Regions from separate parts of the Streptomyces sp. NPDC044033 genome, predicted to be linked through region 2. Evidence: predicted binding sites of a transcription regulator. Region 2 holds the regulator's gene; the other holds the start of a gene.
What was found. The regulator HspR, encoded in region 2, represses chaperone genes until heat shock. The targets are predictions, from matches to a motif close to TTGAGNNNNNNNNNCTCAA.
Positions count from the first base shown of each region.

Region 1: lon (endopeptidase La) is a predicted target of HspR. The motif match lies at 1,485-1,503, and genes of this name have one in related genera.

Region 1 is NZ_JBWKFF010000029.1:19,035-23,446, forward strand. Features, by position in the region: gene AC07AB_RS35260 (cupin domain-containing protein) at 1-141, opposite strand, end outside; gene AC07AB_RS35265 (LysR family transcriptional regulator) at 222-1,073, shown strand; gene lon (endopeptidase La) at 1,526-3,961, shown strand; gene AC07AB_RS35275 (AMP-binding protein) at 4,099-4,412, opposite strand, start outside.
Region 2 is NZ_JBWKFF010000001.1:810,702-815,113, reverse strand. Features, by position in the region: gene clpB (ATP-dependent chaperone ClpB) at 1-840, opposite strand, end outside; gene AC07AB_RS03620 (Uma2 family endonuclease) at 1,044-1,622, shown strand; gene AC07AB_RS03615 (pyridoxamine 5'-phosphate oxidase family protein) at 1,648-2,052, shown strand; gene AC07AB_RS03610 (heat shock protein transcriptional repressor HspR) at 2,118-2,585, opposite strand; gene dnaJ (molecular chaperone DnaJ) at 2,587-3,780, opposite strand; partial or broken gene grpE (nucleotide exchange factor GrpE) at 3,823-4,377, opposite strand.

The DNA of each region.
Region 1 (4,412 bases), on a different contig from region 2:
GAAGCGGTGCTCGGTATTGCTGCCGTCTTCGAGGACGCGCATGTGCGTGCCGCCCAGGACGATCGTCTCGCCTTCGCCCGGGCGGACCACCGATACGGCGGGGTCGTCGGTCGGCTCACTGGCCATCTGTTCGTCAGTCATGCTTCGATTCCACTGCCAGGGCGCTGCGGCTGTCCAAGACCCGTTCTGTGAAGTCGATACCCTACGGGTATCGTTGCACCATGGAGCTACGCACGCTGCGCTATTTCGTGGCGGTCGCCGAGGAACTCCACTTCGGCCGGGCCGCCGCCCGGCTGCACATGAGCCAGCCGCCGCTGAGCCGGGCGATCAAGCAGCTGGAGACCGAGGTCGGCGCCGCGCTGTTCGACCGGTCGTCCGCCGGTGTCACGCTCACCGCGGTGGGGGCGGTGCTGCTCGACGAGGCACGGGCCCTGCTCGACCAGGCCGACCGGGTACGCGTACGCGTGGCCGCCGCGGCCGGCGCCGCGACCATCACCGTCGGCATCCTGGGCGACGGCGCCGACCCGGGCGTGACCCGGCTGGCCGCCGCCTACCGCGGGCGGCACCCGGGCGTCGAGGTCCGCATCCGCGAGACCGACCTGACCGATCCCACCTGCGGGCTGCACACCGGCCGGGTCGACGTCGCCCTGACCCGCGGCCCCTTCGACGAGACCGGCCTGACGGTGCGCGCGCTGCGCGCCGACCCGGTGGGAGCGCTGCTGCGCGCCGACGATCCACTGGCCCGCCGCGACAGTCTGACCCTGGCAGACCTGGCCGACCGCGGCTGGTTCCTGTTCCCGCAGGGCACCGACCCCATCTGGCAGTCGTACTGGAACGGCGGGGAGCCTCGCGAGGGCCCGGTGGTGCGCGCCGTCCAGGAATGCCAGCAGGCTGTTCTCTGGAACGGCACGGTCGGCATGACTCTCCTGGACCACGAGCCGGCGGCGGGGCTCACCGTGGTGCCGCTGACCGACATGCGGCGGAGCCGCGTGGTGGTGGCATGGAACGAGGGCGACACGAACCCGCTGATCCGCTCCTTCGTCCAGATCGCGACCGCCGCCTACCACGAGTGAGCGCCGCGCAGTGCCTGCCACATCCGCACCCGCCCGAGCACGGGTGCGGGTGCGGGTGCGGATGATGGCCGACCCCCAGTATTCGAGGTTGCGCTGCTGGTCGGACATTTTGTCGGGTCTTCCGTTGAGGGCGGCGTTGATGAGCTTGCACGACGTGATGTTGTGCGGCCTGGAGAAGTGGTGCCAGCCGAGGAATTCGTTGCCCAGGCGTGTGGGGATGCGGCGTCCGGCCCAGTCTGGTCTCCAGGGTGCTCACAAGTGCTCGCCAGGTCGCGAGGAAAGGTCACTCTGCGCAACGAAAGGGCGCGCGCGGAGTGAAGCTGCAAAGCGAAAGATCCATCGACATAGGACACTCCCCGCTGATCGCTCACAGCGAACACCCAAGAGGGAACACCAGGAGCCTCATATGCATTGAGTCCATATAGCTCAACTTGCCTGCCGAAGGGAAGATCATGGCTTCGCCGTCCACACCGCTCACCCTCCCCGTGCTGCCCCTCGACGACGAGGTCGTGCTGCCCGGCATGGTGGTGCCGCTCGACCTCTCCGACAACGACGTACGGGCCGCCGTGGAGGCGGCGCAGGCCGCCGCGCGGTCCAGCGGCTCCGGCGGTGGGAAGCCGAAGGTGCTGCTGGTGCCGCGGGTCGACGGGACGTATGCCGCCGTCGGCACGCTCGGCACCGTCGAGCAGGTCGGGCGGCTCTCCGACGGGGACCCCGGCGCGCTGATCCGCGGTGTGCACCGCGTACGGATCGGGGCCGGGACCACCGGGCCCGGAGCCGCGCTCTGGGTGGAAGGCGTCCAGGTGGAGGAGGCCGCCCCCGACGGCGCCGCCCCCGGCGCCGTCGCCGAATTGATGAAGGAATACAAGGCACTCGCCACCAGCTGGCTCCGCAAGCGCGGCGCCTGGCAGGTCGTGGACCGGGTGCAGCAGATCGACGATGTATCACAGCTCGCCGACAACTCCGGATATTCCCCGTTCCTGACCGTCCAGCAGCGCGTGGAGCTGCTGGAGACCGCCGACCCGGTGGCCAGGCTGCGGCTCGCCGTCACCTGGCTCAGCGACCACCTCGCCGAGCAGGACGTCGCCGAGTCCATCGCCAAGGACGTCCAGGAAGGCGTCGACAAGCAACAGCGCGAGTTCCTGCTCCGCCGCCAGCTGGAGGCCGTACGCAAGGAGCTCTCCGAGCTCAACGGCGAATCCGGGGCGGACGGGGCCGAGAGCGACGACTACCGGGCCCGCGTGGAGGCCGCCGATCTGCCGGAGGATGTCCGCAAGGCCGCCCTCAAGGAGGTCGACAAGCTGGAGCGGTCCTCCGACCAGAGCCCCGAGGGGTCCTGGATCCGGACCTGGCTGGACACCGTGCTCGAACTGCCGTGGAACGAGCGCACCGAGGACGCGTACGACATCCTCGGCGCCAAGGGCGTCCTGGACGCCGACCACGCCGGGCTGGAGGACGTCAAGGAGCGGATCACCGAGTACCTCGCGGTCCGCAAGCGACGCGCCGACCGGGGCCTCGGGCTCGTCGGCGGGCGGCGCGGCGGTGCGGTGCTCGCGCTCGTCGGGCCGCCCGGCGTCGGAAAGACCAGCCTCGGCGAAAGCGTGGCCCGGGCCATGGGGCGCAAGTTCGTGCGCGTCGCCCTCGGCGGCGTCCGCGACGAGGCCGAGATCCGCGGCCACCGCCGTACGTACGTGGGCGCGCTGCCCGGCCGGATCGTACGGGCCGTCAAGGAAGCCGGGTCCATGAACCCCGTCATCCTGCTCGACGAGATCGACAAGGTCGGCTCCGACTTCCGGGGAGACCCGGCCGCGGCCCTCCTCGAAGTCCTCGACCCCGCGCAGAACCACACCTTCCGCGACCACTACCTCGAAGTCGAACTCGACCTGTCCGACGTCGTCTTCCTCGCCACGGCCAACGTGCTCGAAGCCATCCCGGAGGCCCTGCTCGACCGCATGGAGCTGGTCCGGCTCGACGGCTACACCGAGGACGAGAAGGTCACCATCGCCCGCGATCACCTGCTCAAGCGGCAGCTGGAGCGCGCGGGTCTGGGCGGCGACGAGGTCGTGCTGGAGGACGAGGCGCTGCGCAAGCTCGCCGGCGAGTACACCCGGGAGGCGGGCGTACGGAACCTGGAGCGCTCCATCGCGCGGCTGCTGCGCAAGGTCGCCGCCGAGCACGAACTCGGCGAGCGGGAGCTGCCGTTCACCGTCGGCGCCGGCGAACTGCGCGGCCTGATCGGGCGGCCGCACCACACCCCCGAGTCCGCGCAGGACCCGGCCGAGCGGCGCACCGCGGTGCCCGGCGTGGTCACCGGCCTCGCCGTGACCGGCGCGGGCGGCGACGTCCTGTACGTCGAGGCGTCGCTCGCCGACGCCGAGACGGGCGGCGCGGGGCTGACCCTCACCGGGCAGCTCGGCGACGTCATGAAGGAGTCCGCGCGGATCGCGCTCTCCTTCCTGCGCTCGCACGGAGCCGAACTGGAGCTGCCCGTCGGCGACTTGAAGGAGCGCGGCGTGCACCTGCACGTACCGGCGGGAGCCGTGCCGAAGGACGGGCCGAGCGCGGGCGTCACCATGACCACGGCGCTGGCCTCGCTGCTCTCCGGCCGCCAGGTCCGCCCGGACGTGGCCATGACCGGCGAGGTGTCGCTGACCGGCCGGGTGCTGCCCATCGGCGGCGTCAAGCAGAAGCTGCTCGCCGCGCACCGGGCCGGCATCACCACGGTGGTCATCCCCAAGCGCAACGAGCCGGACCTCGACGACGTACCCGCCGAGATCCTCGACCGGCTCGACGTGCACCCGGTCTCGGACGTCCGTCAGGTCCTGGAGCTCGCGCTCCAGCCCTCGGCGGCGGCCGTGACGGGTACGGAGGTCCCGGTCGCGGCGTGACGGACGCGGCCGGGCCACCCGGCGGAACCGGCCCCTCCAATCAGGTCGCCCAGGCGACGTGGCGGAGGGGCCGGTTCCGTATGTGTGGGCGGGCGGCCCACGGCGCGCGCACCCGCCGGCGAGCCGCCCCGCACCCGTCAGTGAGTAGGCGTCAGCTCCCGCTCCTGCGCCGCCTCCGCCCGGCGGCGCAGCTCCTTCTTGTCCGGCTTCCCCGCGTCCGTCAGCGGCAGCGCGTCCATGAAGGTGAGGTGCGCCGGTTCGTACATCGCGCCGCGCTCCTCGCGCACCATGTCCCGCAGCCCCTGCCCGTCGGCCCCGCCGCCCGGCGCCGGCACCACGACGGCGTGCACGCGCTCCATGCGGTCGGCGTCCCGGACGCCGAAGACGGCGCTCTGCAGGACCTTCGGATGCGAGTTGAGCAGGTCCTCCAGCTCGGTCGTGTACACATGGC
Region 2 (4,412 bases):
CTCGTCGATGAAGGTGATGATCTGGCCGTCGCTGGACTTGATCTCCGCGAGTACGGTCTTGAGCCGCTCCTCGAACTCACCGCGGTACTTCGCGCCCGCGACCATCGCGCCGAGGTCGAGCGAGACGAGCCGCTTGTTCTTCAGCGACTCGGGAACGTCGCCCTTGACTATCCGCTGGGCCAGCCCCTCGACGACGGCGGTCTTGCCGACGCCGGGCTCGCCGATGAGGACGGGGTTGTTCTTCGTGCGCCGGGACAGCACCTGCACGACGCGGCGGATCTCCTGGTCCCGGCCGATGACCGGGTCCAGCTTGCCCTCACGGGCGGCTGCCGTGAAGTCCGTGCCGAACTTCTCCAGCGCCTTGTACGTGCCCTCCGGGTCCGGATTGGTCACCCGCTGCCCGCCCCTCGCGGTCTCGAACGCGTCCAGCAGCTTCTTGGCGGACGCCCCCTGCTGGTCCAGCAGCTCCCCGGTCTGCCCGCCCTTCGCGGCGAGCCCGATGAGCAGATGCTCGGTGGAGATGTACGCGTCGCCCAGCTCCTTCGCCCGCTGCGAGGCGTCGGCGATGGCGGCCAGCAGATCGCGGTTGGGCTGCGGCGGCGCGACGGTGGAGCCCTGCACGCTGGGCAGCGCGGCGAGCTGCCGGTCGGCCCCGGTCCGCAGCACCACGGCGTCGGCCTCGACGGCGGCCAGCAGGTCCAGGATGTTCTCGTTCTCCTGGCCGGTCAGCAGTGCGATGAGCAGGTGCGCCGGCGTCATGTCCGCGTGCCCCGCGGACACGGCCCGGTCATTGGCGGCGCTCAGCGCCTCCCGGCTCTTGTTCGTCAGCTCGGCTTCCACGTCGGCGTACTCCTCCTCGTGCTCGGCTCACGCATACCGTCCTGCCTACTACAGCATGCAGTAAGTTGAGTCTATTCCACTCAACCTCAAGATTGGGCATCGCCCCGAACAGATCTACGTCTCTTACGAGTGAACCGGCCCGATGATCCCCCCGCCACCGCTGGCCGCGGGCGACGCTATCCGTCACCGACAAGGGGAGCAGCATGGCGACGACGGCTCACGCGCCGATGCCGGGTGGGCCTGCCCTCCTGGACTATTTCCTGGCCCTGGAAATCTCCGAAGGTTTCCGGGCCCAGTTCATCGGGGGCGAAATCGTTGTGTCACCCGTGCCGGACGGAGATCGTGAGGACTGCCTCAGCACCCTCAACCAGCAGGTGCTGAGGCAGTCCACGACCGACATGGCCGGGTCCGGGAACAAGGGGCTGAAGGTGCCCGGCGAAGGCTCGCACCCGAGCGACCACGTCATCCCCGATGCCACCTTCGCCCCACGCGACCGACGTCTGTTCCGGGGCGCGCCCTCCTGGATGCCCAGCGACGGTGTCGCCATGGTCGCCGAGGTGACCTCCAGCCAGCCCGACCGCGACCGTGTCGCCAAGCGCCGCGCCTACGCCCGCGCCGGAATCCCGCTCTACCTGCTCGTCGATCGCCACAAGGCCACCACCACCCTCTTCAGCGAGCCCGAGGGCGGCGACTACACCGAGACCCACCTGGTCCCGTTCGGCAAGCCCGTCCCCCTCCCCGCGCCCTTCTCCTTCGACCTGGACACGTCCGACTTCCTCTGACCCCGGCCCGCATACCCTTCCCCCCATGGCCCACGACCTCCGCGCCCCCGCCCCCGAGTACCTCGACTTCTGGCGGGAACGCCATGTCTGCACCCTCACCACGCCCCGCCCCGGCGGGGGCCCGCACGTCGTGCCCGTGTGCGTGACGTACGACCATGACGCCGGGCTCGCGCGGATCATCACCCGCGGGGGCAGCACCAAGGCCGCCAACGTCCGGGCGGCGGGGCCGGAGGGGGCCCGGGTCGCGGTCTGCCAGTTCGAGGGGAAGCGGTGGGCGACGCTGGAGGGGGTCGCGGTGGTCCGTACGGAGGCCGAGCGGGTCGCGGACGGCGTCGCCCGGCACAGCGAGCGGTACGGCCGTACGCCCGCCCCCAACCCGGAGCGGGTCGTCATCGAGATCACCGTGACCAGGGCGCTGGGCCGGGTCTGAAGCACCCGCGCGCGTACGACGAAGGGGCCGGGGAGAACATCCCCGGCCCCTTCGGTCAGCACACGTCACTCCGGACGCTTCGGCCGCCAGACCACGAGCGCGCTGGTCTGCTGCACGTCCTGGTACGGGACCAGGTCGCGCCGGTACGAGGCGTGCACCTGCGCCTCGCGCTGCCGCATCGCCGCGGCCGCGCCGTCCACCGCCTGCGAGAGCTCGGCGACGCGCGCCTGGAGCGCGGCCACCTGGTTCTCCAGCTCGATGATCCGCTTGATGCCCGCCAGGTTGATGCCCTCGTCCTGACTCAACTGCTGCACCGTGCGCAGCAGATCGATGTCGCGCGCCGAATAGCGCCGCCCCCGGCCGGGCGTGCGGTCCGGGGAGACCAGGCCGAGCCGGTCGTACTGACGGAGCGTCTGCGGATGCAGACCGGACAGCTGTGCCGCCACCGAGATCACGTACACCGGCGACTCTTCGGTCAACTGATAAGGATTCGACATAGGAGTGCGCCGGCTGCGCCCGCCTCGGCCGTCCATCTCAAGCTCCCTTCGCGGCCTGGAACAGCTCTGCCCGCGGGTCCTCGCCCGCGGTCGCCTCGCGATAGGACTCCAGCGTGTCCCGCGCCTTGTCGTCAAGGTGCTTGGGCACGGTCACCTCGACGGTGACCAGAAGGTCGCCGCGGGAGCCGTCCTTGCGCACGGCGCCCTTGCCGCGGGCGCGCATCGTACGGCCGTTGGGCGTGCCCGCCGGGATCTTCAGAGTGACGGCCGGGCCCCCCAGGGTGGGGACCTTGACCTCGCCGCCGAGCGCCGCCTCCGGGAAGGTGACCGGCACGGTGACGGTGAGGTTGTCGCCCTTGCGCCCGAAGACGGGGTGCGCGTCGACGTGCACGACCACGTACAGATCGCCGTTCGGGCCGCCGCGCTCGCCCGGCGCGCCCTTGCCGCGCAGCCGGATGCGCTGCCCGTCCGAGACGCCCGCGGGGATGCGGACCTGCATGGTGCGCGACGACGTGGCGCGGCCGCTGCCCTTGCAGACGTCGCACGGGTTCTCGGGGATCAGCCCGCGGCCCTTGCAGTCCGGGCAGGGGTCGGTGAGCGAGAAGCCGCCGCCCGTACCGCGGGAGACCTGGCCGGTGCCCACGCACGTCGGGCAGACGCGCGGGGTGCCGTTCTTGTCGCCCGTACCGGCACACGCCTTGCACGCCGCCGACGAGGACATCCGCAGCGGGACCGTGGCCCCGTCGACCGCCTCGGTGAAGCTGAGCGTCACCTCGGACTCGATGTCCTGGCCGCGGCGCGGCTGGGTGCGCGTGCCCGTACCGGCGCCGCGGTTGAAGAGGCCGCCGAACACGTCCCCGAGGCCGCCGCCGAAGCCACCGGCTCCGCCGCCGCCCTGCGGCCCGCCCTGGGCGCCCCCGAAGAGGTCGCCCAGGTCGAAGTTGAACGATCCGGCACCGCCCTGGCCGCCCGGACCGGCCCGGTAGCCGCCGTTGCCGAAGAGGGTGCGCGCCTCGTCGTACTCCTTGCGGCGCTTGGGGTCGGCCAGGACGTCGTTCGCCTCGGAGATCTCCTTGAAGCGGTCCTCCGCCTTGGCGTCGCCCTTGTTGGCGTCCGGGTGGAACTCGCGGGCGAGCTTCCGGTACGCCTTCTTGATCTCCGCTTCGGTGGCGTCCTTCGGGACGCCGAGGACCTTGTAGTAGTCCTTCTCGACGAAGTCCTTGGTGCTCATCCCCGACGTCCCTCCTCCCGGCCGCTGCCTTCTTGCCGCACGTCAGCCCTCTTTCGGGCCACCGCTCTCCTCATCAGAGCCGTCCGCGTCGGCAGCGCCCTCGTCCGACTTGGCCTGCGCGCCGGGCTGCGGCTCGGCGACCGCGACCCGGGCCGGACGGATCGTACGCTCCCCGATCCGGTACCCGGGCTGGAGGATCGACACGCACGTGGTCTCGGTGACATCGGGCGCGTAACTGTGCATCAGGGCCTCGTGCACCAGCGGGTCGAAGGGCTCGCCCTCCTTGCCGAACTGCTGCAGTCCCATCTTGGCCGCCACCGTCTCCAGTGACTCCGCGACGGACTTGAAGCCGCCGACCAGCTCCCCGTGTTCACGGGCCCGGCCGATGTCGTCGAGCACGGGGAGGAGCTCGGCCAGGAGGTTCGCCGTGGCGGTCTCCTTGACTGCGGCCCGGTCCCGCTCCACGCGGCGACGGTAGTTCTGGTACTCGGCCTGCAACCGCTGGAGGTCCGAGGTGCGCTCGTTGAGCGCCGTACGGGCCTGGTCCAGCTGTGCGGTCAGAGCGATGTCCTGCTGTGCGTCCCCGGCCGGGGCCGGGGGGGGCGCCCTCCCGGCTGGCGCAGGCTACTGCT